3 regions of the Rossellomorea sp. GAMAL-10_SWC genome follow, and region 1 is predicted to be linked to each of the others. Evidence: a T-box and tRNA genes for the amino acid it is inferred to sense, from the RefSeq annotation. Region 1 holds a T-box; the other regions hold tRNA genes.
The links. The T-box of region 1 lies ahead of lysS (lysine--tRNA ligase). A T-box ahead of a tRNA ligase gene usually reads a tRNA of that ligase, here a tRNA-Lys.

Region 1 (10,762 bases):
GCCTGCCAATAATCCTTGACGAAAAAAGATTACAGGTTGGTTATAATGAAGAAGAAATTCGTAGTTTTCTTCCTCGTAAACTACGAACATTCACATACATTAATTCACAAAAAGTAGCTAATTAATAACTTTTTTTAATAATTAAAGGTCCGTTTTCTAACACATTTTATTGCAGTACTAAATATAATCACGAAATATATAAAGAAATTAACGATTTTAGGAGGCAGACCATGAATAGTGATTTCACTCTTGCCATTCATAGTTTAACTTATCTTGCGCTGCAGCCGGATCGGATGTCAACAAGTGATGCAATATCAGGGAGTGCCTGTGTCCATCCAGTTCGTATTCGTAAAGTGCTTAGTTTGTTAAAAAAGCATGGATTTATAAAATCGAAGGAAGGCACTGGTGGTGGATTTATTTTTGCCATCGATTTAAATGAAGTAAATCTATGGGACATTTATATGATCACCTCTGAGGGGGCATTGCAACCTAAGTGCCCAGAATCAAATGAAAAGTGTGTTGTTGGGGCAAATATGCAAAATGTTCTTTTTAATATTTTCTTAGGTGCAGAAAAACATCTTGGGGGTTATTTAAAGCAATACACTATTAAGGACATTGTCGATCATATTAAAAGTGAGAAGTAAGCAGCTAAAAAAGTGAAGGCTAAGCCTTCTTTTATCCGAAATGTAACAAAAAAAATTACAGTTTGTTTTAAGGGCTGTAATGATCACAAGTTTTTTAATTAATAAATCTAAATAAGTAGGTGGAATAAAATGAACATAAATAATGATTCTATTTTAAAAATAGGTGACTGGGTTAAAGGTATATCATTGCAAGGAGAATTAGTAATAGGTTATGTTGAATCATTTACTAATCTTGATGAAGTAGTAAAGGTAAATGTCATAACTTCAGATAATAATACGACTGTTGGAAAGTCTATTCAAATGCTAAATAGAAACGTAAAGAAAATACCTGATTCGAAAGTGACAAACAAAGAACAGATTCACTTTCTAATTGACTTGGCCCTCTCAACAGGAGATGAGGATTGGTTTAATGAGCTATCTTCTCAGTTAAACTCCATGAGGCAACTTGTTAATAGCGTAAAATAAAGCTTTTAAAACAGAAGTAATAAGAGTTCCTAAAGGTTGTCTATTAGACAGCCTTTTTTTAGTTCAAAATCTTAACAAAGCCTTTCTGATAAGACTCCACTTCTTCCCCTTCACTCGAACGATAAACAAGAAGTTCATCTCTGAAATTAATCATCATGAATCCACAAGTTACTTAGTTTGAAATATAAAAAAACTGATCAAATCATTGACCAGTTTCAAATCATATTAATATTGAGTTAATTTATTCAATGGTGCTTGAATAATTAGTGGTTTTTTTGCAGGATCTAACCATTTTAAAATGGATACTACATTTGTTTTAGATGTAGCTGTGCAGCCTGCAGTATACCCTGAAGTTCCAGCTACGTGAAAAAAGATTGCACTACCTTTTCCCGGGGTTCTCGCAGTATTATAGTTAATAACAAATCCATAATCATATTGGGAAATATTCATTTTTTCAGCAGTTTTCCATCTACCGTCATTTTCTGATGCTAATTGCCAAGTATTATATAATTTACTATTCGAATCATCTACCCAAACATCATTTGAAGTAATTTTACGATAAGTCATTTTCGTACCTGGATTTGCATATCTACCGAATGCTGTTGTAATTGTATATTTCCCTTCAGGTGTTTCATAATCACCCTCATTCTTACTACTAATCATGCCGTTTTTACCGATCACACCTGAATATGTATGTAACTTTTTCCAACTAGTACCGCTTTTTTCAAATGTTTCAATAAAAACATTTCTTGTACTTTCATTTTCAGCTGACACAATGATTAATTGCTTTGAAGTACCTAAAGTTTTCATTTTATTTACGGTCGTAGCAGAAACTGTTGTTGGAGTTTTTTTAATATATTTACTTGAAACCCATCCAGTTTTTGTTCCACTTTTTATTTTATACCAAGATCCACTTGTGCTTGTAATCGTAACTTTCGCACCCTTTTTAAGTGTCCCAATTACTTTATAACTAGTACTAGGACCGCTTCTTACATTTAAAACTGATGCAGTTACTGTACCGCTTATCGTCGCAGCTTCCACGGTCTTAATTGAATTCGGAGTAGTATTTCCATAGAATAAACCTCCAGTTAAAATTGATAGTGCTAAAGTTGTTTTGCAAATACTTTTAATCATTAAATCAGCTCCATTGTAAAGTAAATCTATATTCGAGCCTTTATTATACATAACTAACCTTACATAATAAGGACATTTTTATTACAATTCAATTAGTTTTATAACAGTTCTCTTAAAATTGTAGAAATTATTAAAATTCTTCCGATACTATTTAAATTATAATCAAAAATGACAAAAAAAGATGCATTTTAATTTGTTCTCTTCTGTGGGACAAATGCTAAAAAAAGTAATTGAAATAGCGTAATATTAACACTAAACAAAGTATTGGAATTCGTACCAAGGATTTGTTTTTTTATTTACATATCTACAATAAAATAGTATACATTTCTACTATTATTTTTTTAATTTAAAATTAGCAATTTCTTTTCCACCCGATGTTACTATTAAAGTACCATCTAAAGCATTTTCTTTTAGTTTTTCTAGTTTGTCTGTTGACGGAACTCTCACAGGAATTTGAGAAGTTTCCTCGGTTACACCTAAATCAAATGTAAGAATGTATTTTCCAATTTTATTGGATTTAATTCCCCCATCAAACTGAACACCATAACCTAAGCCCGTTTCATAATACGACGAAGGATTAAATAGATTAAATCCCATTATATCTTTAGAAATAGTAGCTAATTTTTTGCTAGGAACTAACTTTACCTTTAAAGTCGTATCTGCTGTTCCTCCGATTTGTCGATTTCCATTATTTTTAATTTTAAATTCGTAGAGTAAAGCTGTTGGAATAACCTCTTGTCCCTTTTTATCACCTTCAGTTAAAATGGTTGAGCCAACATATTTTTTATCTTTAACAATCTCAACTTTTTTACTAACAAGGTCTAGAGATGGTTTAGACGAGCAAGCAGTTAATAGAACAAGAAGCAAGGTAATACTTAAAAGAGTTGTGTACCATTTCATCACTTGTCCTCCTTTAATGTCAATTACGCTTATTTTATCATAACATTTCCATTTTTCAGAAAAAATTATCACATATACAAAATATCTTCATTTGTAAAGTTGTAATATGTTCAATTTCTAAGGAAGGATTGAACCAAATTTAACTATAATAATCGCTTTAAATACACAATGTACAATAACTATTGTACTTAAGATTTTAGTGCTATTTTATAAACCATTTATCCTTAATTAATTAAACAAAAAGCCTAATATCAATAAAAACAGACCATTCCGCTACAGCGAAATGGTCTGCGATTTTAAATCGATTTCTAAATTTTATCCCCGTAAAGAGATCCCGTTAATTTTAAATTTTGGCTTCTTTATTATTTCTTAATGTCCGACCATCATTGAAGATTTTGATTCGTCAAGATCTGCTTTTGACGCATCTGCATCTTGCACTTTTGGTTTACGTAAAATAATTGCTAACAACGCTCCTACTAATGCAATACCTGCTGCTAGTAAGAATGTATCACCAAATGCTGAAATCATTGCATTTAATGGATTCGTTGTTTTTGCCATATAATCCTTTGTACTTGAAGTTAAAAATCCAGCCATACCTGCTACTGCAAATGATACCATTACTTGCTGAGCAGCTGCAGTTAAAGGCGTTACACGACTTACTAAATGTCTTGGTGCAGATTGTAATACGTGTGTATTAATCGGCATCATTGATAATCCCATTCCAGCACCCATCATTGCAAGTGTTAACATTATAAATGTGTTTGAAGAGTCAACTGTAATTTTAGAGAAAATGAATAGTGCAGATGTGATAATTGTTAAACCAACTAACGCCATCGGTCTAGCTCCAACTTTATCATACATTTTCCCACCAATTGGCATCATTAAAGCAGATGCTAATGCTTGAGGTAACATAATTAAGCCCGTTTCAAATGCCCCATATTGTTTAACTGTTTGTAAAAATAATGGAACAATTAGGAAAGAACCGAATAAAGCAATTTGCATAATCCAAGTAATTAAAATACTTCTAACAAAATCAGACGATTTAAATACACGTAACTCAAGTAAAGGTTGTTTTAGGCGAAGCTCAACAAAGATGAAAAGTAATAATGCAACACCACCAACAATTAAACCTGTTAATGTTCCTTTTGAAGTCCAACTTATTGAACTTTGACTAACTCCGTAAGCTAACATTGAGAAAGCGATTGGAGCAATAATAATTCCTAATCCGTCTAAAGCAGGTACTGATTTAGATTCAAAATTAGGTAAAAATTTAGCGCCAATGATCATTGCAATAATACCGATTGGTAAATTAATTAGGAAAATCCAATGCCAAGTAGAATACTCAACAAACCACCCTGAGATAACCGGACCTAATGCAGGCGCAAGTAACATCGGAATTCCAAGCATCCCCATAATTGAACCGATTTTTTCTGGAGGAGCTAATCTAAAGATAATTGCCATACCGATTGGCGCAACCATTCCTCCACCAATTCCTTGTATTACTCGAAATAAAATTAACTGTTCAGGTGTTTGAGCTACAGAACAAAGAACTGATCCGATTGTAAAAAACAAAATCGTTAATAAGAAAATTTTCTTAGCTCCAAAACGATCAGACATCCAGCCTGCAAGTGGTATAACAGCCGATAATGCCAATGTATATCCTGTAATCGTCCACTGCATTTTTGTTAAATCAGATTTAAAATATTCGGTAATTCCAGGTAATGCTACGTTTACTACCGTACTATCTAAAATAACCATGATCATACCTACGATTACTGCCATCATTGGACCAATAATCGTTTTTACACTAAACGGCGTGTCAGCCGAGTTTTGCTGATTATTCATATATTATCCCCATTTCTTCTATCTATTTTTGTTAAGCAGTATTGAAATTCGTTCAAATTTTCCATTCTATTTATTAGTGCAAAAAAACATTTTATGATAAAAGCGAAATTTGAACAGAAAGTCTATCATACAAAAAAACAATTAAAATGTAAATAGTAATTGTCCTTAATCCGAAAACAGTACTCACAATAAGTACAGTATATGTTAATTATATGTCCTTTTCAAGTTTAATATTTAATTATTTTTATTGTTTCTTTGTAAACCTACTTTGTTGCTTCAAACAGAAAGTTTTAATAATAAAACAAATAAAAATAGCCCTTATGATTCTATTCACAGGGCTATTTTTTAATCACATTATTTTAATTATTTATTTTTAACATACTTCATCATTAGATGAGCAATTGTATGTTGTTCTTGTTCATCTGCAACTTCCCAAAGGTCTTTTAAAATTTGTTCTTCTGCATTTTTTGGTTCAACTTCATTTGCTAAATAATTTCCTAAGCGATATGCCATTTCAGAAATAGCACCTTCACCAACACCTTTTTCACCTGTTGCATCTAAACGATCACCTAAAAAATCTTTCCATTGATCCCAGTTATCTAAAATTGACATCGTTTTTCACCTCATAATAATAGTTGTTGAAGATTACATAAATACTATTTGCCTTTTATGAAGTAATTATGTATGAATTATTATCCGGGTAATATTATCAGAAAATTTAAATAAAAAGAGCTAACCATTTTGCAAAATTAGCTCTTTTAGTTATTTTATTTTTTATTCTCGTTCATAAAAAATATCGCTAAAGTACCAGGCCCTGCATGAGCACCTATAGCAGAACCGATTGAATTAATGACAAATTCCTTACATCCAAATGTCTCTGCCATCGCATTTTTAATTTCAATTGCTTTTTCTTGATCGTCACCGTGAGAAATACCAATTAATTGAGTTGATAAATTTGTCCCTCTAGATTCCATAATTTCAAGAATTCTTTTTATCAATTTTTTTGAACCTCTAATTTTTTCAAGTGGAATTAACTTTCCATCTTCAACGTGTAAGATCGGTTTAATATTTAATAAATTGCCGACAAAACCAGCAACCTTACTCAAGCGACCTCCACGCACCAAATATTGAAGGTCATCCACTGTAAAGATATGTTCTATATGTTGTATGCTATGTTTAATATTAATAACAACATCTTCTTTTGTAGCTCCCTCCATCACAAGCTTTGCAGCATTAACAGCAATTAACCCTTGTCCGATTGATGCACTTTTTGTATCAAATATCTCTAAATCAAAATCAGGAAATTCCTCGTCAAATTCATTTTTTACCATTACTGCAGATTGATATGTACCTGAAAGTTCAGAAGAAAACGCTATATAGATACATGGTGTATTTTCTTTTGCATATTTAACGAAGGTATTATAAATATACTCATAAGACGGAAGAGACGTTTTAAATACTTTTCCATTACGCATTTCATTAAATAAAGTCTTTGAATCCAATGTTAAACCATCAAAATATTCTTTTTCATCTTCTGAATAAACTCGTAGTGGAATGACATCAATATTATATTGTTCAATGATCTCTTTTGGTAAATCAGCCGCACTATCCGTAATAATTTTTAAATTCATCTAATCATACCTCTGTTTCAAAAAATTGGTTTATTCTATTTAAACGCATAAATTCTATTCTCTCACAAAATGCTTTTACAGAAAAACAAAATGGTTTAATATAATTTTAACATAATCGGGCAAGAAGTCTCCTTCCTCAAGTGTGTGAAGGATTTTAGTCCAACAGTAGGTGGGATGTGAATTGCCTTTTTTCGATAGAAAAGCATATGGTTATATGCTATGATTTTCTTATGAATTGTTCTTTGATAAGTAGTTATAGAGGTTGAGTGGACAAATAAGACATAGTGCGAAAACCAAGCCCGTCACCCTTCCACTCGTAATATAACTAAGGTAACGAAAGAGCCTCCATTCGTTGGACATCTACCGCAGGAACTGTGGGAAGTAACGCTCGTGGAGATGAAAGGTTGCTTTCGTCACGGAATCGAGAAGTCCCCACTTCAAGCGTTAGCTAAGTGGTGGGAGTAGTTCACTAATAATATTTGCTATTAACTAATATATACCTTCTTTTTTTCATATTCTTCACAAAAAATTATTAATTTACCATTCGAACTGTTGATTTGGATAATAGCCATATCGATATTCTAATTGTTTTTTTTCATCTTCACTTCTTTTTTGACGCAATGCATAAATAATTAAAATGGATCCGAACACTTGTACCCAGCTACCAACAAGTAATAAATCTTTACCTAATATAGTCTTATCACGTAGTAACGCCACATTAGCAATACCGTCAATTAAAGCTCCTAAACCGATTAATTGATTGCCATAAGCCTCAATTTTATCTAGTTGCGTCCCCTCAATCAATGCTCCAGTTGTTTCAATTTGAGCACCAATTGATTGTATAATACCTCCTAGCGCGTTTAACCTAATACCTTCTTTTTCCATTCCTTCAATTTCTAAATTTGTTGCAAATGTATTTGTAGCATTTCCGGCTGCTTGAATCCAAGCACCAATCATCATTGTTAATTCATATTCTTTTTCTATTTCATTTTCATTTTCTTTTTTTGCTCTCTCATATAATTTTTCTCTTCCAATTGCTTGAATGGTGTTGCCAAAAGCTTCGATTGCATTACCTTTAGCGAATAAACTTCTACCAAAGTTTTCACTTACGATTTTTGTACTTGAAATACCAACTGCAGCCGTTGATGTACCTAATAATAAAAAATATGCACCGATTAGGGGTAAATCATCAACTAAATCCCTCAATTTGGCACCTCCATTCAAACAGTATTTAAACTAGTTTATTCAACTTTAAATTTAATTGACAATTAATATTGTTTTGATTAATATAATAACAATTAATATTTCGAAATTTAAAAGCTATGAAGAGAAAAGTAGTAAAGTTAAAATTATTTACAGAGAACTCCTGTGTGCTGAAAAAGGAGTAATAATAGACTTTATGAAAAAAGACTTGGAGCTTCGTATGGAACTAAAGTTCACTAGTTCACTTTAGGGATGGTACGACGGGTTCTCCCGTTATAGAGATAGGGTATAAGCATTCGTGCCGTACCTAAATAAGGTTGGTATGGTAACATATCAATAAACTGGGGTGGTACCACGAAGTTTACAAACTCTCGTCCTCAAGATGATTAAATCTTGGGGGTGGGAGTTTTTTTATTTGCAATAGTTAAATAAAAATAATTTTGAGGTGAAAACATGCACTGGGCATATAAAATCGCAAATGAATTAATTGAAAAATATCCAAATAAAGAAACTTATGTATGTGCATCTGGCATAAGTCCATCCGGATCGGTTCATATTGGAAATTTTCGTGAGATCATTACAACTTATTTTGTTGTGAAAGCTTTAAATAATTTAGGTAAGAAAACAAGATTTATCTTTTCTTGGGATGATTTTGATCGTTTTAGGAAGGTCCCAAATAATATTGATCCAACTTATCATCGTTTTATAGGGAAAGCTTATTCAAATATTCCTGACCCATTTGGTTGTCACTCAACATTCGCTGAACACTTTGAAAAGGAATTTGAAAATTCCTTAACTGAACTAGGAATTCAGGTTGAGTTTATTTATCAAAGTAAAGAATACAAATCCGGTAGATACAATGAAGACATAATATATGCTATTGAAAAAAGAAAAGAAATTTATGATATTTTAATGAAGTTCAAAACAAGTGTTCCAACTGAACAAGAACGTAATGATTTTTACCCTATTACTCTGTACTGTGAAAATTGTGAGAAAGATGATCCTTCAATAACTCAATATAATAAGGAAAGCAAAACTTTAGATTATACATGCCGTTGTGGATTTTCAAATCAATTATCTGTAGAAGTTTCAAACAATATTAAATTAAACTGGAAAATTGATTGGGCAATGAGGTGGATGAAAGAAGATGTGGTTTTCGAACCTGGTGGAAGAGATCATTCATCTGAAACCGGGAGTTACAATGTTTCAAAAGAAATTGCTAAAGCTATATTTGACTATGATGCACCTCATTATACACCTTATGAGTTTATTAGCATAAAAGGTCAAAATCAAAAAATGTCGAGCTCCTCTGGTTATTTAATAACCCCAGCTGAGTTAATGCAAATCTATTTACCCGAAGTGATTCTCTTTATGTTTGCTAAATATAAACCAACAGCACCATTTAAGATTGGTCTAGATGAAGACGTGATTAAAAACTATTCAGAATTTGAACGGTATCAATCAAATTATATTGATCAATCTTTACTCGATTTAGATATTTGCCAATCGGTCGAATTTGCACATAACGGCAAAATTGATAAAAAATATCCAAAGTTTAATCATGTAGCTAGCATTCTGCCTCTCGTTAATTACAATATAGATCTTTTAAAAGACATATTTGTTAATAATGGAGAAACTTACTCATCCATTGAAATACAGAAAATTAGTCAGTTGGCTGAATATTGGATTAAAAAATACAATCAACAAAAAAATATTATAATAAATGAAAAACAGGCTTTTGAATTTTATCACTCTTTAACTGAAGAACAGCAATATTGGTTGAAAAATTTATGTGACTATCTATTAAATACCGAGCTCCAAAATCAAACTGAATTAATGAAAGAATTATACTCGATTTGTTATCATGACGATAAAAAAATAATGAAAGCAAATCAAAAATCTTTTTTCACAATGATCTATCAGCTTGTTTTAAATAGAACAAGTGGGCCACCTATTCCATTGTTGTTTCAAGCAGTGAATAAAAATCAGTTAATCCATTTATTTAACTTCAACAAAGGTTAATATAAGGGCAAAAATAAAAATGAGACTCAGATTTTTAAAATCTGAGTCCCATTTTTATCTATTTCTATTGAATACGATTTTTAAATGCTTCTTCTGTCACAATATAATCTTCTTCTCGATCTTCATGTTTACGGTCTTCAGGAGCGACTAGTGATCCTTTTGGATGAGTTGGTTCATGACCTTTTTTCTTATGATTAAAGCTTTTACCTCTTGCCATTATAAAATCCTCCTTAGTTAAATCATCATTAATAATATGAGTAATTGGACTTTAACTTATAGATGGTAGATTATTACAAGGAGGAATTTTAATAGTCTGATTTTGATGATATGATAATGAAAAGGACTTAATTAATTGTTGAGGTAGAAGATGAAAAAAGAATTTGCAATCAGTATTTCAAATCAGATTAAAAATTGGATGGCTTCAAATAATTTTTTATTTAATATTGAAGAAATACCAACAACTTTCAATACATTACAAAATTTTCAACAATGGACAAACGGTAAACCAATTGTTTCAGCCTTTCATTTAAGTAAAGTCGAGGAAGAAAGCTATTATTTACTATTAATCGACTGGCATCGTAATGACAATTTTTATTTAGTCATATATGTTGAAAATAAATCTACAACAGTTGCAGAAATAAGAGAAATTCGTGAGCAAGATGGACAATTTTCGCTAGTTTGGAATTATAATCCATTGAAACGGGACGGTAAAAACGCTGAACGAAAATCCTATTTCAAACAAGTATTTGGTTCTCTTCAAGTAGATATACCAATTCCGAGCACTCCTAATGAAGTTGAACGATTTTTTAATGATCTCTACAAATTATGTAGAAACCGTCAAACAGCAGACAGGATTATAGATCTATATGATATTTAAATTAAAAATGAGCACTCTACCAAAAGAAACACCTTCTATAA
Region 2 (10,762 bases), 2.1 Mb from region 1:
ATATTTAAGTTTAGGAACAAATATAGGCGACCGAGAAGGTTTTCTTACAAAGGCTATTAGGGAATTAGTGAATCATCCCGACATTCAAGTAGAACAAATCTCTTCTATCTATGAAACAGACCCAGTTGGATACACAGACCAAGATCCATTTTTAAATCTCGTTATTAAAATTTCTACCAATTTGACACCACTTCAATTACTTGATGTTACGCAAGGAATCGAAAAAGGTCTTGGCAGAAAAAGGGAATTGCGTTGGGGTCCAAGAACGATAGACCTTGACATTTTACTCTATAATCACGAAGATATAGAAGTTGAGCACCTAAGAATACCTCACCCGAGAATGTTTGAAAGAAGCTTTGTATTAATCCCCTTAAAAGAAATTAACCAATCAATTAAGGTTGAAACTAAATTTTTAGAGGATAAAGGAGTTCGATTATGGAAGCTGAAAAGTGGGGTAGACGGATTAGGGCTTTTAGAAAATTAAAAGGTTTTACCCAAGAAGGCTTTGCAAAAAACCTTGGAGTTTCTGTTTCTGTGTTAGGTGAAGTTGAGCGAGGGAATCGTATGCCGACTGAACAGTTTTTGCATGATTGTGCAAAACAATTAAAAGTAAGTGTAGAGGAATTATCAATATAGAGTTTTATTGTAATAGAAGGAGGATGGGATGTGCTGAAAATTGGTGACATCGAGATGAAAAATCCCGTCGTATTAGCACCGATGGCCGGAGTTTGTAACTCAGCTTTCCGTTTAACCGTAAAAGAATTTGGTGCAGGTTTAGTTTGCGCAGAAATGGTAAGTGATAAAGCAATTCTTCACAATAATAAAAGAACATTAGATATGCTTTATATGGATGAACGTGAAAAGCCATTAAGCTTACAAATTTTTGGTGGTGAAAAATCAACATTAGTTGAAGCTGCTAAGTACGTTGACGAAAATACGAATGCAGATATTATTGATATTAATATGGGATGTCCTGTTCCTAAGATTACAAAAGTAGACGCAGGAGCTAAATGGCTTTTAGACCCAAACAAAATTCACGAAATGGTATATGCTGTAGCACAGAATGTAAGTAAACCAGTTACAGTTAAAATGCGTCTTGGATGGGATGACGATCATATTTATGTTGTAGATAATGCAAAAGCAGTTCAAGCAGCGGGTGGAAAAGCAGTTGCGGTTCATGGACGAACTCGTTATCAAATGTATGAGGGGAAATCTGATTGGAGCTGGATTAAAGAAGTTAAAAATCAGGTTTCGATTCCTGTAATCGGTAATGGTGATGTGGAGACTCCTCAAGATGCTAAGCGTATGTTAGATGAAACAGGCTGTGATGGTGTAATGATTGGTCGTGCTGCATTAGGAAATCCATGGATGATTTATCGTACAGTTAAATACTTGGAATCTGGTGTATTAATGCCTGAACCAGAAGCACGTGAAAAAATTGATGTCTGTTTATTGCATTTAGACCGATTAATTGATTTGAAAAATGAACATGTAGCTGTAATGGAAATGAGAAAACATGCAGCATGGTATTTAAAAGGTTTGAAAGGCACTGCATTAGTTCGAAACCAAATTAACGAGGTTAGTACTCGTACCCAAATGGTTGAAGTATTAACAACATACGTTAATGAAGTGGAAGAAAAAATGAAAGCTACTCAAGCTTTGTAAGTTTGACAGGTTTCGCTTGACAAAATATAATAAGTTATAGTAAACAAAACTGCCAGATCGAAATACTGGCAGTTTTTCTATTAAAATCATATTGTATTTAAATATTTATTGAATAATTACGTGGAGTTGAGAAAATGAGTCACGAAGAATTAAATGATCAAGCCCTTATACGTAGGGAGAAATTAAAAACACTTGAAGGAAAAGGTATCGATCCATTCGGTAAAAAGTTTGTGCGCACACATTCTTCAAATGATTTATTAGCACAATTTGACCAGTTTTCTAAGGAAGAATTAGAAGAAAAAGCGATTATTGTTTCATTAGCAGGTCGAGTAATGACTAAACGTGGTAAAGGTAAAGCCGGATTTGCACATGTTCAAGATTTAAATGGACAAGTTCAAATCTATGTTCGTAAAGATGCTGTAGGCGAAGAACAATATGAAATCTTTGATATTACTGATTTAGGTGACATTGTAGGTGTTACTGGTGTGGTATTTAAAACGAATGTAGGGGAATTATCTATTAAAGTTAAAGAATACACATTCCTTTCAAAAGCGTTATTACCACTTCCTGATAAATTCCATGGTTTACAAGATGTTGAACAACGTTACCGTCAAAGATATTTAGATCTAATGAATATGGATAGCCGACAAACATTTATTGCTCGCAGTAAAATTATCCAATCTATGAGACGTTATTTAGATAGCCAAGGTTATTTAGAAGTTGAAACTCCTATGCTACATGCTATTGCAGGTGGAGCTTCTGCAAGACCGTTTATCACTCATCATAACGCGCTTGATATGGAATTATATATGCGTATTGCAATTGAGTTACACTTAAAACGACTAATTGTAGGTGGACTTGAAAAAGTTTATGAAATTGGTCGTGTATTCCGTAATGAAGGTATTTCTACTCGTCATAACCCAGAGTTTACGATGATTGAATTATATGAAGCTTATGCTGATTATGCAGACATTATGGAACTTACTGAGAACCTAATTGCTCATATCGCTAAAGAAGTTTTAGGTACTACTACTATTCCTTACGGTGAGTACACAGTCAACCTAGAGCCAAAATGGACTAGACTTCATATGGTAGATGCGATTAAAGAAGCTTGTGGAGTAGATTTCTGGCCAGAGATGTCAGTTGAGCAAGCAAGACAATTTGCTAAAGAACATAATGTTGAAGTTAATGAGAATATGTCTGTTGGTCATATTATTAACGAATTCTTTGAACAAAAAGTTGAAGAAACATTAATTCAACCTACATTTATTTATGGTCACCCTGTAGAAATTTCACCGCTTGCGAAAAAGAATGCTGACGATCCTCGTTTTACTGATCGTTTTGAGTTATTTATTGTGGCACGTGAACATGCTAACGCATTTACAGAGTTAAATGATCCAATTGACCAAAAAGAGCGTTTTGAAGCACAGCTTAAAGAACGTGAGCTTGGTAATGACGAAGCACATATGATGGATGATGATTACATCGAAGCATTAGAGCATGGTATGCCACCAACTGGTGGTCTTGGAATAGGTATTGATCGATTAGTTATGTTGTTAACTAATTCTCCTTCAATCCGTGACGTTCTATTGTTCCCATTAATGAGACATAAATAAGATTTAACGAACTGGCTAAAAGAATACTTTTAGCCAGTTTTATTTATGATTGGATGTATCTTTTTAATAGAATAAGGACATCATTTATTTATTGGAATCTGGTAGAAACTATCTGAATAAAAAGAATTTAAAATTAGGTATTGTATTTTGTTTTTATAGGTGTTATATTATTAAACGTTGTCACATTAATACGAAATGACAACGAAAAAAACTTTTAAAAAAACATTGACAACATTCAACAGAAAATGTTAAGATGTTTAAGTCGCCTCAGAGCGACAAGGTGAACTTTGAAAACTAAACAAAACATGAAGTAAACGTCAATTATTAGTTTTTTGAGCAATACAAGATTTAAACTTAACTTTTATGGAGAGTTTGATCCTGGCTCAGGACGAACGCTGGCGGCGTGCCTAATACATGCAAGTCGAGCGGACTAATGGGAGCTTGCTCCCGTTAGTTAGCGGCGGACGGGTGAGTAACACGTGGGCAACCTACCTGTAAGACTGGGATAACTTCGGGAAACCGGAGCTAATACCGGATGACATAAAGGAACTCCTGTTCCTTTATTGAAAGATGGCTTTGGCTATCACTTATAGATGGGCCCGCGGCGCATTAGCTAGTTGGTGAGGTAACGGCTCACCAAGGCGACGATGCGTAGCCGACCTGAGAGGGTGATCGGCCACACTGGGACTGAGACACGGCCCAGACTCCTACGGGAGGCAGCAGTAGGGAATCTTCCGCAATGGACGAAAGTCTGACGGAGCAACGCCGCGTGAGCGATGAAGGCCTTCGGGTCGTAAAGCTCTGTTGTTAGGGAAGAATAAGTGCTAGTTGAATAAGCTGGCACCTTGACGGTACCTAACCAGAAAGCCACGGCTAACTACGTGCCAGCAGCCGCGGTAATACGTAGGTGGCAAGCGTTGTCCGGAATTATTGGGCGTAAAGCGCGCGCAGGCGGTTTCTTAAGTCTGATGTGAAAGCCCCCGGCTCAACCGGGGAGGGTCATTGGAAACTGGGAAACTTGAGTGCAGAAGAGGAAAGTGGAATTCCAAGTGTAGCGGTGAAATGCGTAGAGATTTGGAGGAACACCAGTGGCGAAGGCGACTTTCTGGTCTGTAACTGACGCTGAGGCGCGAAAGCGTGGGGAGCAAACAGGATTAGATACCCTGGTAGTCCACGCTGTAAACGATGAGTGCTAAGTGTTAGAGGGTTTCCGCCCTTTAGTGCTGAAGTTAACGCATTAAGCACTCCGCCTGGGGAGTACGGTCGCAAGACTGAAACTCAAAGGAATTGACGGGGGCCCGCACAAGTGGTGGAGCATGTGGTTTAATTCGAAGCAACGCGAAGAACCTTACCAGGTCTTGACATCCTCTGACAACCCTAGAGATAGGGCTTTCCCTTCGGGGACAGAGTGACAGGTGGTGCATGGTTGTCGTCAGCTCGTGTCGTGAGATGTTGGGTTAAGTCCCGCAACGAGCGCAACCCTTGATCTTAGTTGCCAGCATTTAGTTGGGCACTCTAAGGTGACTGCCGGTGACAAACCGGAGGAAGGTGGGGATGACGTCAAATCATCATGCCCCTTATGACCTGGGCTACACACGTGCTACAATGGATAGTACAAAGGGTTGCAAGACCGCGAGGTGGAGCTAATCCCATAAAACTATTCTCAGTTCGGATTGTAGGCTGCAACTCGCCTACATGAAGCCGGAATCACTAGTAATCGCGGATCAGCATGCCGCGGTGAATACGTTCCCGGGCCTTGTACACACCGCCCGTCACACCACGAGAGTTTGTAACACCCGAAGTCGGTGGGGTAACCTTTTAGGGGCCAGCCGCCTAAGGTGGGACAGATGATTGGGGTGAAGTCGTAACAAGGTAGCCGTATCGGAAGGTGCGGCTGGATCACCTCCTTTCTATGGAGACATCATGAACCGATGGTTCATGTATGAAAATGTTTCTTCATTGTTTTGTTTAGTTTTGAGAGTTCACTCTCAACTTTGTACCTTGAAAACTAGATAATGTCATTCATTAAACTGCGTAAGTTTAATCCAATTAGTTTTAAAATTAGTTAAGTTAGAAAGGGCGCACGGTGGATGCCTTGGCACTAGGAGTCGATGAAGGACGGGACTAACACCGATATGCTTCGGGGAGCTGTAAGTAAGCTTTGATCCGGAGATTTCCGAATGGGGAAACCCACTACTCGTAATGGAGTAGTATCTTTACCTGAATACATAGGGTACTGAGGACAGACCCAGGGAACTGAAACATCTAAGTACCTGGAGGAATAGAAAGCAATAGCGATTTCCTGAGTAGCGGCGAGCGAAACGGAAGATAGCCCAAACCAAGAGGCTTGCCTCTTGGGGTTGTAGGACACTCTATACGGAGTTACAAAGGAACGGGGTAAATGAAGCGACCTGGAAAGGTCCGTCAAAGAAGGTAAAAACCCTGTAGTTGAAACCTCGTTCCCTCTTGAGTGGATCCTGAGTACGGCGGAACACGTGAAATTCCGTCGGAATCTGGGAGGACCATCTCCCAAGGCTAAATACTACCTAGTGACCGATAGTGAACCAGTACCGTGAGGGAAAGGTGAAAAGCACCCCGGAAGGGGAGTGAAAGAGAACCTGAAACCGTGTGCTTACAAATAGTCAGAGCTCGTTAACGAGTGATGGCGTGCCTTTTGTAGAATGAACCGGCGAGTTACGATCCCGTGCAAGGTTAAGTTGAAGAGACGGAGCCGCAGCGAAAGCGAGTCTGAATAGGGCGATATAGTACGTGGTCGTAGACCCGAAACCGAGTGATCTACCCATGTCCAGGATGAAGTTCAGGTAACACTGAATGGAGGTCCGAACCCACGCACGTTGAAAAGTGCGGGGATGAGGTGTGGGTAGCGGAGAAATTCCAATCGAACTCGGAGATAGCTGGTTCTCCCCGAAATAGCTTTAGGGCTAGCCTTATGTGTTAGAGTCTTGGAGGTAGAGCACTGATTGGACTAGGGGCCCCCAACGGGTTACCGAATTCAGTCAAACTCCGAATGCCAATGACTTATCCATAGGAGTCAGACTACGAGTGATAAGATCCGTGGTCAAGAGGGAAACAGCCCAGACCGCCAGCTAAGGTCCCAAAGTATACGTTAAGTGGAAAAGGATGTGGAGTTGCTTAGACAACCAGGATGTTGGCTTAGAAGCAGCCACCATTTAAAGAGTGCGTAATAGCTCACTGGTCGAGTGACTCTGCGCCGAAAATGTAACGGGGCTAAACGTATCACCGAAGCTGCGGATTGATACCGTATGGTATCAGTGGTAGGGGAGCGTTCTAAGGGCGTTGAAGCTAGATCGTAAGGACTGGTGGAGCGCTTAGAAGTGAGAATGCCGGTATGAGTAGCGAAAGACGGGTGAGAATCCCGTCCACCGTATGCCTAAGGTTTCCTGGGGAAGGCTCGTCCTCCCAGGGTTAGTCAGGACCTAAGCCGAGGCCGACAGGCGTAGGCGATGGACAACAGGTTGATATTCCTGTACCACCTCATTTCCGTTTGAGCAATGGAGGGACGCAGAAAGATAGGGTAAGCGCGCTGCTGGATATGCGCGTCCAAGCAATTAGGCTGATGTGTAGGCAAATCCGCACATCATAAGGCTGAGTTGTGATGGCGAGGGAAATATAGTACCGAAGTTCCTGATTCTACGCTGCCAAGAAAAGCTTCTAGCGAGGAAATAGGTGCCTGTACCGCAAACCGACACAGGTAGGCGAGGAGAGAATCCTAAGGTGAGCGAGAGAACTATGGTTAAGGAACTCGGCAAAATGACCCCGTAACTTCGGGAGAAGGGGTGCTCTTTTGGGTGTATGCCCGGGAGAGCCGCAGTGAAAAGGCCCAAGCGACTGTTTAGCAAAAACACAGGTCTCTGCGAAGCCGCAAGGCGAAGTATAGGGGCTGACGCCTGCCCGGTGCTGGAAGGTTAAGAGGAGGGGTTATCCCTTACGGGAGAAGCTCTGAATTGAAGCCCCAGTAAACGGCGGCCGTAACTATAACGGTCCTAAGGTAGCGAAATTCCTTGTCGGGTAAGTTCCGACCCGCACGAAAGGCGTAACGATTTGGGCACTGTCTCAACCATAGACTCGGTGAAATTATAGTACCTGTGAAGATGCAGGTTACCCGCGACAGGACGGAAAGACCCCGTGGAGCTTTACTGCAGCTTGATATTGAATTTTGGTACAGCTTGTACAGGATAGGTAGGAGCCTGAGAAGCCGGAGCGCTAGCTTCGGTGGAGGCGTCGGTGGGATACTACCCTGGCTGTATTGAAATTCTAACCTAGAGCCGTGATCCGGCTCGGAGACAGTGTCAGGTGGGCAGTTTGACTGGGGCGGTCGCCTCCTAAAGAGTAACGGAGGCGCCCAAAGGTTCCCTCAGAATGGTTGGAAATCATTCGAAGAGTGTAAAGGCATAAGGGAGCTTGACTGCGAGACCTACAAGTCGAGCAGGGACGAAAGTCGGGCTTAGTGATCCGGTGGTTCCGCATGGAAGGGCCATCGCTCAACGGATAAAAGCTACCCCGGGGATAACAGGCTTATCTCCCCCAAGAGTCCACATCGACGGGGAGGTTTGGCACCTCGATGTCGGCTCATCGCATCCTGGGGCTGTAGTCGGTCCCAAGGGTTGGGCTGTTCGCCCATTAAAGCGGTACGCGAGCTGGGTTCAGAACGTCGTGAGACAGTTCGGTCCCTATCCGTCGTGGGCGCAGGAAATTTGAGAGGAGCTGTCCTTAGTACGAGAGGACCGGGATGGACACACCGCTGGTGTACCAGTTGTTCTGCCAAGAGCATGGCTGGGTAGCTATGTGTGGAAGGGATAAGTGCTGAAAGCATCTAAGCATGAAGCCCCCCTCAAGATGAGATTTCCCATAGCGTTAAGCTAGTAAGACCCCTGAGAGACGATCAGGTTGATAGGTCAGAGGTGGAAGCGTGGTGACACGTGGAGCTGACTGATACTAATCGGTCGAGGACTTAACTAACAAGTTTGATAATGACATTATCTAGTTTTGAGGGTATAAGTTTTATAAAAAAATATTAAAAAAGTTATTGACTTTGACTGATATTTTGATATAATAATTAATGTCCTAAAGAAAATGAATCAAGTGATGATAGCGAAGAGGTCACACCCGTTCCCATACCGAACACGGCAGTTAAGCTCTTTTGCGTCGATGGTAGTTGGGGGTTTCCCCCTGTGAGAGTAGAACGTCGCTTGGTTTGATGGAGGATTAGCTCAGCTGGGAGAGCACCTGCCTTACAAGCAGGGGGTCGGCGGTTCGAGCCCGTCATCCTCCACCATATGCCGACTTAGCTCAATTGGTAGAGCAACTGACTTGTAATCAGTAGGTTGGGGGTTCAAGTCCTCTAGTCGGCACTCTTTTGAGCCATTAGCTCAGTAGGTAGAGCATCTGACTTTTAATCAGAGGGTCGAAGGTTCGAATCCTTCATGGCTCACCATTTTCTCAAAAGAGAATATTTGCGGGTGTGGCGGAATTGGCAGACGCGCTAGACTTAGGATCTAGTACTTCGGTGTGGGGGTTCGAGTCCCTTCACCCGCACCATTTAAATTTATAAGTTATAAGCAGTATACGCGGAAGTAGTTCAGTGGTAGAATACAACCTTGCCAAGGTTGGGGTCGCGGGTTCGAGCCCCGTCTTCCGCTCCACATATGCTGCCGGGGTGGTGGAATGGCAGACACACAGGACTTAAAATCCTGCGGGGGTTGACCCCGTGCCGGTTCGAGTCCGGCCCTCGGTACCATTTATAATATGCGCCCGTAGCTCAATTGGATAGAGCGTTTGACTACGGATCAAAAGGTTATGGGTTCGAGTCCTTTCGGGCGCGCCATATTACGGGAAGTGGCTCAGCTTGGTAGAGCACCTGGTTTGGGACCAGGGGGTCGCAGGTTCAAATCCTGTCTTCCCGACCATTTCAATAAGGGGCCTTAGCTCAGCTGGGAGAGCGCCTGCCTTGCACGCAGGAGGTCAGCGGTTCGATCCCGCTAGGCTCCACCAAGATGATCTTTGAAAACTAAACAAAACATGAAGTAAACGTCAATTATTAGTTTTTTGAGCAATACAAGATTTAAACTTAACTTTTATGGAGAGTTTGATCCTGGCTCAGGACGAACGCTGGCGGCGTGCCTAATACATGCAAGTCGAGCGGACTAATGGGAGCTTGCTCCCGTTAGTTAGCGGCGGACGGGTGAGTAACACGTGGGCAACCTACCTGTAAGACTGGGATAACTTCGGGAAACCGGAGCTAATACCGGATGACATAAAGGAACTCCTGTTCCTTTATTGAAAGATGGCCTCGGCTATCACTTATAGATGGGCCCGCGGCGCATTAGCTAGTTGGTGAGGTAACGGCTCACCAAGGCGACGATGCGTAGCCGACCTGAGAGGGTGATCGGCCACACTGGGACTGAGACACGGCCCAGACTCCTACGGGAGGCAGCAGTAGGGAATCTTCCGCAATGGACGAAAGTCTGACGGAGCAACGCCGCGTGAGCGATGAAGGCCTTCGGGTCGTAAAGCTCTGTTGTTAGGGAAGAATAAGTGCTAGTTGAATAAGCTGGCACCTTGACGGTACCTAACCAGAAAGCCACGGCTAACTACGTGCCAGCAGCCGCGGTAATACGTAGGTGGCAAGCGTTGTCCGGAATTATTGGGCGTAAAGCGCGCGCAGGCGGTTTCTTAAGTCTGATGTGAAAGCCCCCGGCTCAACCGGGGAGGGTCATTGGAAACTGGGAAACTTGAGTGCAGAAGAGGAAAGTGGAATTCCAAGTGTAGCGGTGAAATGCGTAGAGATTTGGAGGAACACCAGTGGCGAAGGCGACTTTCTGGTCTGTAACTGACGCTGAGGCGCGAAAGCGTGGGGAGCAAACAGGATTAGATACCCTGGTAGTCCACGCTGTAAACGATGAGTGCTAAGTGTTAGAGGGTTTCCGCCCTTTAGTGCTGAAGTTAACGCATTAAGCACTCCGCCTGGGGAGTACGGTCGCAAGACTGAAACTCAAAGGAATTGACGGGGGCCCGCACAAGTGGTGGAGCATGTGGTTTAATTCGAAGCAACGCGAAGAACCTTACCAGGTCTTGACATCCTCTGACAACCCTAGAGATAGGGCTTTCCCTTCGGGGACAGAGTGACAGGTGGTGCATGGTTGTCGTCAGCTCGTGTCGTGAGATGTTGGGTTAAGTCCCGCAACGAGCGCAACCCTTGATCTTAGTTGCCAGCATTTGGTTGGGCACTCTAAGGTGACTGCCGGTGACAAACCGGAGGAAGGTGGGGATGACGTCAAATCATCATGCCCCTTATGACCTGGGCTACACACGTGCTACAATGGATAGTACAAAGGGTTGCAAGACCGCGAGGTGGAGCTAATCCCATAAAACTATTCTCAGTTCGGATTGTAGGCTGCAACTCGCCTACATGAAGCCGGAATCACTAGTAATCGCGGATC
Region 3 (10,762 bases), 2.0 Mb from region 1:
TGTTAATTACCGTGATGAAAAAGGGAAAATTACAAACCGAAAAGAGCTTAAAACAATACCGAGATTAGGCGCTAAAACATATGAGCAATGTATTGGATTTTTACGTGTTCTTGAAGGAGATGAGCCTTTAGACCGTACAAGTATTCACCCGGAGAGCTACGTACAAGTAAAAAAATTATTAAAGCAATTAAATTTCTCAACGAGCCAAATTGGTTCAAATGAATTGAAAGAACAGTTAAAAACGATTAATTTAAAAGAAGTATCAGAACAACTAGATATTGGTGAAATTACTCTAAAAGATATTTTAGCATCATTAATGCAACCTGAAAGAGATTTACGAGATGAATTAGCAGCACCAATCCTTCGCCAAGATGTTCTTCAAATTGAAGACCTAAAAATAGGAATGGAACTTGAAGGAACAGTAAGAAACGTAGTCGATTTTGGTGCGTTTGTTGATATCGGGCTAAAGAATGATGGCCTTGTTCATATTTCTAGAATAAGTAGCAAATTTATTAAGCATCCTCTTGATGTTGTATCGGTTGGTCAGGTAGTAAAAGTATGGATTGCTGAAGTAGACCAAAAGAAACAAAGAGTAGGTTTATCTATGTTACCAATTGAATCGAAAGAAATCGTCAAAGCTTAATTTTTTGATAATAAAACCAACATTGATTCAATAATTTAATTTGATAACGGTTTTTTTCATAAAATGCTTTTTGCATTTGAGTTTTAAGCCAACTAGGCATTACCATGATGAAAACCTCCAACTTAAAAATCTTCGCCCATCTTTTTTTGAGGATGGGCGATGAAATAAATGAGTGAGGGGTAACCTTCCGATACACTGTATTAAAAGGATAACTGTATTGTTCATTTTGATAGTAAAAATTACGCCGTTGTAGAGAGATTTACTAAGAGCAGCCCATTTAGCATAAATCGTACTAATAAGATCTTTTGAAATTCTCATTTGTAAGTTTAATGTATGCGCATACCCAAGAATTTGTGAGTTGTTCAGTATAATAAAGAAGAAAAAAGGATGGCGATTCATAAATGGATAATGAGGAGATACAAAAACTAGTTGAAGAACTATCAATCACTTATTTCGATCGACCATTTCTCCACCAAGCTTCTTTCAATACTAGATTGAGGACAACTGGTGGTAGGTATTTATTAAAGACAAGTAATATCGAATTAAATAAGTTTTATTATGAAGAACACGGAATTGGAGAGTTAAAGGGGATCATATTACACGAGCTATGTCATTATCATCTTCATATTATGAAGAAAGGATATAAGCACGAAGATAGAGATTTTAAAGAGCTATTAAAAAAGGTAGGTGCACCTAGGTATTGTAAACCACTAAACTCAATAAAAAAAAGAACGCATTCTTATAAGTATAAATATAGATGTTCAGGGTGTGGGCAAGCTTTCTTAAGAAAAAGAAAAGTGGACATAAGCCGCTATGTATGTGGATCATGCAAAAGTCCATTAAAACTATTATAAATAGTGTTGACATCTAATAGGCATTTAGTTTATATTAATACTTGTCATCACGTTTTAGCAATTGATGAAAAGATTAGTATTTTTCCGCAGTAGCTCAGTGGTAGAGCACTCGGCTGTTAACCGAGTGGTCGTAGGTTCGAACCCTACCTGCGGAGCCATTATTATAGAGAAGTACCCAAGTGGCTCAAGGGGCGCCCCTGCTAAGGGTGTAGATCGTTTACGCGGTGCGAGGGTTCGAATCCCTTCTTCTCTGCCATATATAAGGCCCGTTGGTCAAGCGGTTAAGACACCGCCCTTTCACGGCGGTAACACGGGTTCGAGTCCCGTACGGGTCACCATTTTTATCCTGGAGGATTAGCTCAGCTGGGAGAGCACCTGCCTTACAAGCAGGGGGTCGGCGGTTCGAGCCCGTCATCCTCCACCATTAATTACATATGGTCCCGTGGTGTAGCGGTTAACATGCCTGCCTGTCACGCAGGAGATCGCCGGTTCGATCCCGGTCGGGACCGCCATTATTTACTACAAATTGTAGTATTTTTTTCTTTATTTGGAGAAAAATAGTAAGAGTGGGTTTTTGGAGTTAGCCTTTCTATTTTGAGAGTTAGATCCAAAGTTGAACAATAAGCTTCTACAGATTCTATTGTTAGGGTTATAGAGTTAATTTCTATTTTATAATAAATATTTTGAAATGTCGGATTGTTTTTATCTTGAGGAGTAAATTCGAGAGGTTAAAACATTTCAATATAAAAAAAATCCTGCGGTGTAGGTTCATGAAGGTTACTCGTACTTAGTAAAGAAGTATATTGAAATGTCGGATTGTTTTTATCTTGAGGAGTAAATTCGAGAGGTTAAAACATTTCAACATAAAAAAAATCCTGCGGTGTAGGTTCATGTAGGTTACTCGTACTTAGCAAAGAAGTATATTGAAATGTCGGATTGTTTTTATCTTGAGGAGTAAATTCGAGAGGTTAAAACATTTCAACATAAAAAAAATCCTGCGGTGTAGGTTCATGTAGCATACTCGGGGAAGTAGATCATGCAGCTAGTTCATTGGGCTATAGCCAAGCGGTAAGGCAACGGATTTTGATTCCGTCATGCCCTGGTTCGAATCCAGGTAGCCCAGCCATTTGTTTTTTTGTAAGGATGTCGGATTGTTTTTTATCTTGAGGAGTAATTCGAGAGGTATTAACAATACAACATAAAAAAAATCCTGCGGTGTAGGTTCATGTAGCATACTCGCACTCTAGATAAAGATGAATTTCGAAGTTGTCGGATTGTTTTTTATCTTGAGGAGTTAATTCTAGAAGTAGAAGCAAAACAACATAAAAAAAATCCTGCGGTGCGGGTTCATGAAGGTTACTCGGAGAAGTTGATTCATGATGTAATATCATTGGGCTATAGCCAAGCGGTAAGGCAACGGATTTTGATTCCGTCATGCCCTGGTTCGAATCCAGGTAGCCCAGCCATTTTAGTTTTTTATTAATATGTTTAAGGTAAGGGGATTGCTTTTATCTTAGATGCGATCGTGTAGACAGTAAGTTGGTTTAAAGATATATTGTATTTAGTTATAATTACTTTTAATTATTACGAGCCATTAGCTCAGTAGGTAGAGCATCTGACTTTTAATCAGAGGGTCGAAGGTTCGAATCCTTCATGGCTCACTTTTGTTTATTCGCGGTCGTGGCGGAATGGCAGACGCGCTAGGTTGAGGGCCTAGTGGAGGTTTCTCCGTGGAGGTTCAAGTCCTCTCGGCCGCATCAGTGTTTTCAAGGGTTTTCAAAAATTAATTATTTTTTGGAATTAAAGGCCGTACTCCTTTTTACTCCATATTAGATAAAATTGTAAGATGTTACTGATGTTTTCGGTAACATCTTTTTTATTGAATTTTAAAGTGTTAGATGTGCTATCTTGATAGTAGAATACAATTTTAAAATATTGTGCATCAAATTATATAAAAAGAAATAAGGCTTCTACGTGATGTAGAGGCCTTTTTTGTGTTTAAAAATTGTATGACATTTATAAATCAGTTGGTTACGGTACTAGAATTTGTAAGACTTTAAAATGAATATTAAAAATTTTAAAAATTTATTGTATTTTATGTTATTCTTGATTATAATACAAAGCATAACAAATGAAATGACTTTAAGTGAAAGGAGGTAATCAATGAAAATAGCAGGGATGAATATTACATTCAAGCATTTTCCGATCCAATATTTTTTGGATTGTATGGACCGATTAGGCATCAGTAGCATTGAATTATGGGCTGGTGAACCACATCTCTATGTGTATAGAAATTTGCTTTGCAATTTGAGAGAGATAAAGAAAGAAATTAAAGCTAGAAGTATGGAAATAGTCTGCTATACGCCAGAACAATGCATTTATCCTTACAATCTTGCTGCTTCAGATCTGAATTGGCGAAAAACGAGTATTGATTATTTTATTGAAAATATTCACTCTGCTGTGGAATTGGAGACGGATAAGATGGTAATTACTTCAGGGATCGGTGACTTCTCCCTAACAAAAGAAGAATCGTGGAAATATGCAAGTGAATCAATATATCAAATTACAAAGGTGGCAGAGCAGGAGGGTATCACTCTTGCACTCGAACCGTTAACAAAATTCGAATCTAATTTAATTATTAATACGTGGGAATTAAAGAGAATGATTGACGAAATAAAGTCCCCTTATTTAAAAGGGATGATTGATACTGTTGCAATGAACCTGGCTGGTGAAACACCGGATGATTATTTTTTATTGCTTCCTGAGTTATGTCATTTCCATTTAATAGATGGTGATCGCAAGACAGATTCTCATCTTGCTTTAGATGATGGTCATTTACAATGGAGAGAATATGTAAAAAGCATTCAAAAGCACCAATACGATGGGGCATGCACTCTTGAAATTATGGGGTCAACTTACTATCAAAATCCACTAGATGCTGTTAAAAAATCCTTAGTAAAACTAAATGAATTAGGAATTGTATAATCTAAAAATTTGGAGGAGCCTTTATGAGTAATATTACGCTTACACGAAAGCTTGGATTTTGGTCGGCATTAGCAATTGCAGTTGGTACGACTGTAGGATCAGGTATCTTTGTCTCGTCTGGTGATGTAGCAAAAGCAGCGGGAACCCCTTCTATTTCTATTTTAGCTTGGATTATTGGCGGTATTATCGCTATTCCGCAAGTAATGGTTCTTGCGGAATTATCAACTGCTTACCCTGAAAATGGAAGCGGTTACGTTTATTTGAATAAAGCAGGCTGGAGACCTTTAGCCTTTTTATATGGATGGGCAACATTCTGGGCACTTGATCCACCATCTATTTCGATTATGGCTCTAGCAGTAGTTTCATACTTGGCAAGCTTTTTCCCATTCTTCTCAGGAGTTGCTGGTAAGTTGTTAGGGGTTGCGATCATTTTAATCATAACTTCAATTCATTATCGTAGTGTAAAAGAGGGCGGGCTTTTTCAAGTAATTATTACCGCCGTGAAAATCATTCCGTTCATTATTGTTATTGTTCTAGGTTTAATGTATATGCACCCGGGGAACTTCTCCTATACGCCTCATGGAGAAGTTGTAAAAACGAGTCTAATCGGTGGTGTCTCTGCAACAACCTGGGCATACACAGGTATGGCCGCTATTTGTTTTATGGCAGGTGAATTTAAAAATCCTGGAAAAACGCTACCGCGTGCTCTAATTAGCTCTGTCTTTATTGTATTAATCTTATATACTTTGCTAGCAGTCTGCGTAATTGGATTAATGCCTTTTAGTAAATTGATAGGTTCTAGCGCAGCTGTTTCTGATGCGGTTAAGTATATACCAGGACTATCTCATATTGCTTCTTCGTTTGTTGCGATTACTGCAATTATAGTTATTTTAGGATCACTAAGTTCCTGTATCATGTTTCAACCTAGGTTAGAATACGCGATGGCGAAGGACGGGCTGTTTTTCCAACGTTTTGGTCGTGTCCATCCAAAGTATGAAACACCAAGTTTTTCAATTATTGTTCAAGTTACCTATGCATGTATTCTAGTTTTTGCAACTAATTTAACGACTTTACTAGGCTATTTCACATTAATTCAATTAGTGATTAATATTTTGGATTTTGTAGCGGTTTATAAATGCCGTAAGAGAGAGGACTATAACCCGATTTACAGGATGCCAATGTGGAGACTAACGACGATTTTAGCAATTATTGGAGCTTCTTGGCTTGCTTGGGGTACGTTTACTTGGGCTCCATGGCAAGGGATGGTAGCTGCATTCATTGTTATCGTTACCGGACTACCTGTTTACTTTTACTGGGAAAAACGGTACGGGCCGAATAAGAAAAATGGCGGTAATCTAGAGAAGAATTCAATTATTTCAGGAAGCTAGTGTTCTTTTACTAGCTTTTTAATTTTTTGAAAAATCTTGCTTTATTTGTTATATTTAATTATAATACAAGACATAACAAATATAATTTAGGGGGATCTAACCATGTTAAAATTTGATGAAGCGTTATTTTTAAAACTTGTAGAAAAAGAAGGACTTGCATTTAGAAGTAAAATTGAGGATATCGTCGATTCAATCTGTCAAAAAGGTTACAGCAATCTTTTCCTGATTGGTGCTGGCGGAACGATTGCAATGATGTATCCTTATAAATATATTTTAGAATCAAACTCAACGATCAATGTACATGCCGAAATCGCGGCGGAGTTTATGGTCATGAACAATAAGCATTTTTCAAAGGATTCAGTATGTATTTTCACCTCAGTTTCAGGGACAACACAAGAAACTGTTGCAGCAGCAGAGTTTTGTAAAGAAAGAGGAGCTACTACAATTGCATTAGTAGCGGAGCCAAATACTCCATTAACCCAGGTAGTAGATTACTGTATTACAACCGGCTCGGAAAAGCATTCCTTTGATACGTTCTTTATGTTGTTGTACATGGTAGTATTTCGCTTCATGTATAATAACAATGAATTTCCGCAATATGAACAGTTCACAAAAGAAGTTTCCTTGTTGCCACAAGCAATTTTAGCTGCTGTAAAAGACTTTGATAATAAGGCTGAGGAATTTGCTATTAAACATAAGGATACAGATTATCATATGATGGTGGGCTCAGGTAACTTGTGGGGTAACACTTATTCATACGCAATGTGTATTTTGGAGGAAATGCAATGGATTCATGCAAAGTCCATCCATGCAGCAGAGTTTTTCCATGGTACGCTTGAGCTAGTTGTTGAAGATACTAGTGTTATTTTACTTAAAGGAGAAGATGAAACAAGACCATTGATGGATCGTGTTGAAAGATTTGCTGAAAAAGTTACAAATCAATTAACTGTTATTGATACAAAGGACTTTGAATTGCAAGGCATTAGTGAGGAATTTAGAAAACATTTTTCTGTTAGCGTTAACTGGGCGGTCTTAAGTCGAATCAGTGTTTACCTGGAAAAGGAAAGAAACCACTCATTAGACCTAAGAAGATACTACCGCAAAGTAGAATATTAAAATATTTAGTGGGCACTACATAGTAGTGCTCGTTTCTTAGAATAAAAAGAAGGTTGGGATTAGATGAGAATTGTTACAGTCGGCGATAACTGTATGGATGTCTATCTTACAAACGAGAAAGTGTATCCTGGAGGAAATCCGGTAAATGTTGCTGTCTATTTAAAGGAGTTAGGGGCGGACTCTTCGTATATCGGGTGGGTTGGAAGTGATTCCTATGGTGAACAAATGATTAAGTCAATTCAAAGTAAGGGTGTCGATACATCGTTTATTTCTAAAAAGATAGGAAAAACAGCGGTTACCTATGTTGAATTGGTTAATAATGACCGTCATTTTGGAGATTACGATGAAGGAGTAATGGCACAGTTCACATTAACTGATGAAGAACTGGAGTTTATTCAAACCCATCAACTCGTCCACGCTGGTATATGGGGACATGTTGAGGAGTATTATCCACTTTTTAAACAAAAAGGCTTACTTACTGCATTTGATTTTTCAGACCAGTTAGAGCACGATTTAGTAAAGAAACTACCTAGTTATGTGGACTATTCCTTTTTTTCTTATAAAAAAGATGATGAATATATCAGGGGATTTTTAAAGGAGGTAAAAACAAAAGGTTCCAAGGTTGCTGTTGCTACGCTTGGAGAAAATGGATCTTTAGCTTTCGACGGGAAACATTTTTATCAATTTGGAGTATTGGAAGATAATGTAGTAGATACGATGGGAGCAGGAGATTCTTTCATAGCTGGTTTTCTTTTTGGTACTTTACAGGGCCATTCGATCCAACAGTGTTTGGAATTGGGGACTAAAACGGCTACAAAAACAATTGGATATTTAGGTGCATGGTGACGATGACTAGTCGGCAGTGTATAATAATGTTGAAAAACATTGACGGATAGGATGAAAATTATGAACCTAAATTCTTCAACCCCACAGCCTCTCTATATGCAGATTAGGCAAATGCTACAGAATGATATTCAACAAGGGAAATATAAACCAGATCAACAGATTCCCACAGAAGCTGAGCTTTGTGAAACGTATAATGTCAGTCGAATCACTATTCGAAAGGCTATTGAGGAATTAGTGAAGGATGGTACATTAACACGCATACCACGCAGGGGGACATTTGTAGCTTCGAATAAGTTTAATAATGAACTGCTATCTGTAAGCGGATTCTCGGAGTTTAGCCACCAACTAGGGATGATTCCAAATTCCCGAATCCTTAGAAGTGAAGTCATCCCTGCATCAAAGGATGTTGCAGAACATCTTAAAGTTGGAGAAGGAAGTCGCGTGCTAGAGCTTGAGCGACTTATGTATGTGAACGACCGTCCACTTTTTTATGATATTGCACATTACTCACTAATTCGTTTTCCTGATTTGGAAAAGAAAATTGCAACAGATGAATCCACATATAAAGTACTCTCAAAGGACTATAATACGGAAATCCTAAGCAACGATAAAATTATCGACGTAATCGGTGCGACAAAAGTATATGCTAATTACCTTGAATGCGATATAGGAGCCAATCTCTTTAAAATCCTAAAAATAGCCTATGATTCAAATGAGGAACCTGTCCACCTTTCAACATTTATGTGTGAAACAAGTAAAGTAACCTTAACCGTTCATCGCACAAAATAGAGATAATTCTATTTTAAATAGAATACATATTTTTATAAAAAAACTCACTTTTATTATTTAAAAGTGAGTTTTTGCATTAATAATTTGCAGGAATTACCTGGATAGCTTTAAATTTTTGATTATTATCTGAGTAATGCCACCATTCTTTAGAATAGCCTACAAAACCTACTTGTCTCATTGCCTTATCCATAATTTGATAATTCTTTTCCTGTTCACTGCTTCGTTTATAACTTCGAGATGCTCGTGAAGAAAAATCATCGAATTTAGATTGCATATGTACTTCTATTCCATCTAAAGTACATATTGTAATATCTACCGTTGCGCCAAGTTGGTGTCCACGGATATTTTTAGGATCAGGTTTAGCTACATAATTCGAATTAGGATATGCGTTCCAAAGTGTTTGTTGTGCAGATAAAGGACGATAAGCATCCCAAACTTTAATAGTATATCCTTGTTCTTTAAGGATTACGTTTGCTTTTGCTAACTTTTTTGCTGTGCTTGTCCTAAGTATTGCTTGACTAAAATTATAAATACGTTTGCCAGTAAAGTTATTAGTTGTGTTATATTTCAAGTCAACAATAATACTTTTATCTAATGATTTAACATTAGTGAACTCCGCCGTCACATATTCTCCATTTATAAATCCTGTTGATTTTTTAAACTTAATTTTATACCATCCATTGGAGTGTTTTTTAATAACCATTAAAAGTTGGCCTTTATTAACTGAACCAATCAACTTATATGATGTACTAGGCCCACTACGGACGTTTAATTTATTTGCAGTTACAGTATAAACTTTATTTGCTGCATATGTAGAAGTTGGATTTGTAAAGAAACTTATCGATAGGATTGAAAGAGTTATAAAAACTACAAATATTTTCTTAATAATTCTCATAATTTCACCTTCTTTACTTTTAACAATAACGATTATTCTACAGAAAAGCTCACATTACCTTTCAATTTGAAACTATAAGATAAAATAAAAAACATTACCGTTAAGTAATGTTTTTATTTACAATATTGGAGATAAGAGGCGAGAGATTGCTTCTTTTAACTTGATTATGACTGATCGCTCTTGATATTTTTCAATTGTAAGCTCACTACTATGTTTACTATCAAGTAAAAAAAGATTTTGTAGCTCAGAAGCTTTTTCTTCTGAATAGGTAATTGCGTTTATTTCAAAATTTAATTTAAAGCTACGTGTATCAATATTCGTAGTTCCTACCGAAGCTACTTCATGATCAACAACGATTGTTTTAGCATGTAAAAAACCATTCTCGTAAAGTAATATTTTTGCCCCATACGATAAAAGTTCTCCAGCGTACGATAGAGATGCCCAATACACGAATGGGTGATCAGGTTTACTTGGAATCATTATTCTTACATCGATACCGGATAAAATTGCGATTTTGCATGCGTCCATAATGCTTGTATCTGGAATAAAATACGGTGTTTGAATATAAACACATTTTTTGGCAGACATAATTAACTTAACATACATGTTTTTTAAGTGTTCTGTCTCTGAATTTGGTCCACTTGCAACTATTTGGATAGGGGTACTTCCAATATTTTTTTCATTATTAAATGAGAATTCTTCTATATTATGTATAGGTTGATTAGTAGCTTGTTGCCAGTCTAAAATAAATCTACCTTGAATTTGGTTAACTGATTCTCCCATTATACGAAAATGAGTGTCTCTCCAATAACCAAATTTTTGATCAATACCCAGATATTCATTTCCAATATTGAATCCTCCTATATAAGCAATTCTTCCATCAATAATACATAGTTTTCTGTGATTCCTATTATTTAATCGAAAATTGATTAGTCTTAAAAAAGAAGGGAAGAAAGCTCTTACCTCACCACCATGTTTAATAAGTTCTTTGAAAAAAGAAGGGGTGATTCTTTTTGAACCAATGTCATCATACAGGACTCGTACTTTCACACCTTCTGCCGCTTTTTTTGAAAGTTCATCTCTAAGTTTCTTTCCTAATGAATCACGCTGGATGATATAGTACTGGATATTAATTTCTTTTTGGGCAAGTTGGATGTCTTTAAATAGAGAATTAAATTTTTCGTGTCCATCTCGAAACGTGTGGATCTCGTTATCTATCGTTAATAAAGCGTTAGCTGATTTTAAA

Region 2: it has a tRNA-Lys gene. The T-box ahead of lysS (lysine--tRNA ligase) is inferred to sense a tRNA for this amino acid. The anticodon was not compared.
Region 3: it has a tRNA-Lys gene. The T-box ahead of lysS (lysine--tRNA ligase) is inferred to sense a tRNA for this amino acid. The anticodon was not compared.

The regions. Positions count from the first base shown of each region.
Region 1 is NZ_CP144911.1:2,135,189-2,145,950, forward strand. It holds gene spxA (thioredoxin domain-containing protein) at 1-125, shown strand, start outside; gene V5E38_RS10345 (RrF2 family transcriptional regulator) at 231-644, shown strand; gene V5E38_RS10350 (IDEAL domain-containing protein) at 774-1,109, shown strand; gene V5E38_RS10355 (SH3 domain-containing protein) at 1,335-2,243, opposite strand; gene V5E38_RS10360 (hypothetical protein) at 2,577-3,143, opposite strand; gene V5E38_RS10365 (MDR family MFS transporter) at 3,513-4,988, opposite strand; gene V5E38_RS10370 (DUF3243 domain-containing protein) at 5,352-5,600, opposite strand; gene V5E38_RS10375 (DegV family protein) at 5,756-6,619, opposite strand; gene V5E38_RS10380 (DUF6944 family repetitive protein) at 7,157-7,825, opposite strand; T-box leader at 7,933-8,204, shown strand; gene lysS (lysine--tRNA ligase) at 8,276-9,844, shown strand; gene V5E38_RS10390 (hypothetical protein) at 9,909-10,061, opposite strand; gene V5E38_RS10395 (hypothetical protein) at 10,212-10,721, shown strand; gene V5E38_RS10400 (GGDEF domain-containing protein) at 10,757-10,762, opposite strand, start outside.
Region 2 is NZ_CP144911.1:4,260,311-4,271,072, reverse strand. It holds gene folK (2-amino-4-hydroxy-6-hydroxymethyldihydropteridine diphosphokinase) at 1-484, shown strand, start outside; gene V5E38_RS20770 (helix-turn-helix domain-containing protein) at 436-636, shown strand; gene dusB (tRNA-dihydrouridine synthase) at 667-1,665, shown strand; gene lysS (lysine--tRNA ligase) at 1,800-3,281, shown strand; rRNA gene V5E38_RS20755 (16S ribosomal RNA) at 3,642-5,191, shown strand; rRNA gene V5E38_RS20750 (23S ribosomal RNA) at 5,345-8,282, shown strand; rRNA gene rrf (5S ribosomal RNA) at 8,402-8,517, shown strand; tRNA gene V5E38_RS20740 (tRNA-Val) at 8,523-8,598, shown strand; tRNA gene V5E38_RS20735 (tRNA-Thr) at 8,602-8,674, shown strand; tRNA gene V5E38_RS20730 (tRNA-Lys) at 8,682-8,757, shown strand; tRNA gene V5E38_RS20725 (tRNA-Leu) at 8,779-8,861, shown strand; tRNA gene V5E38_RS20720 (tRNA-Gly) at 8,891-8,965, shown strand; tRNA gene V5E38_RS20715 (tRNA-Leu) at 8,974-9,060, shown strand; tRNA gene V5E38_RS20710 (tRNA-Arg) at 9,071-9,147, shown strand; tRNA gene V5E38_RS20705 (tRNA-Pro) at 9,153-9,229, shown strand; tRNA gene V5E38_RS20700 (tRNA-Ala) at 9,239-9,314, shown strand; rRNA gene V5E38_RS20695 (16S ribosomal RNA) at 9,397-10,762, shown strand, end outside.
Region 3 is NZ_CP144911.1:4,130,161-4,140,922, reverse strand. It holds partial or broken gene V5E38_RS20020 (helix-hairpin-helix domain-containing protein) at 1-643, shown strand, start outside; gene cmpA (cortex morphogenetic protein CmpA) at 633-743, opposite strand; gene V5E38_RS20010 (SprT family zinc-dependent metalloprotease) at 1,045-1,497, shown strand; tRNA gene V5E38_RS20005 (tRNA-Asn) at 1,581-1,655, shown strand; tRNA gene V5E38_RS20000 (tRNA-Ser) at 1,663-1,753, shown strand; tRNA gene V5E38_RS19995 (tRNA-Glu) at 1,761-1,835, shown strand; tRNA gene V5E38_RS19990 (tRNA-Val) at 1,846-1,921, shown strand; tRNA gene V5E38_RS19985 (tRNA-Asp) at 1,934-2,009, shown strand; tRNA gene V5E38_RS19980 (tRNA-Gln) at 2,549-2,623, shown strand; tRNA gene V5E38_RS19975 (tRNA-Gln) at 2,889-2,963, shown strand; tRNA gene V5E38_RS19970 (tRNA-Lys) at 3,086-3,158, shown strand; tRNA gene V5E38_RS19965 (tRNA-Leu) at 3,172-3,254, shown strand; gene V5E38_RS19960 (sugar phosphate isomerase/epimerase family protein) at 3,661-4,482, shown strand; gene V5E38_RS19955 (amino acid permease) at 4,506-5,870, shown strand; gene V5E38_RS19950 (SIS domain-containing protein) at 5,973-6,986, shown strand; gene frlD (carbohydrate kinase family protein) at 7,050-7,832, shown strand; gene V5E38_RS19940 (GntR family transcriptional regulator) at 7,893-8,621, shown strand; gene V5E38_RS19935 (M15 family metallopeptidase) at 8,698-9,516, opposite strand; gene cls (cardiolipin synthase) at 9,634-10,762, opposite strand, start outside.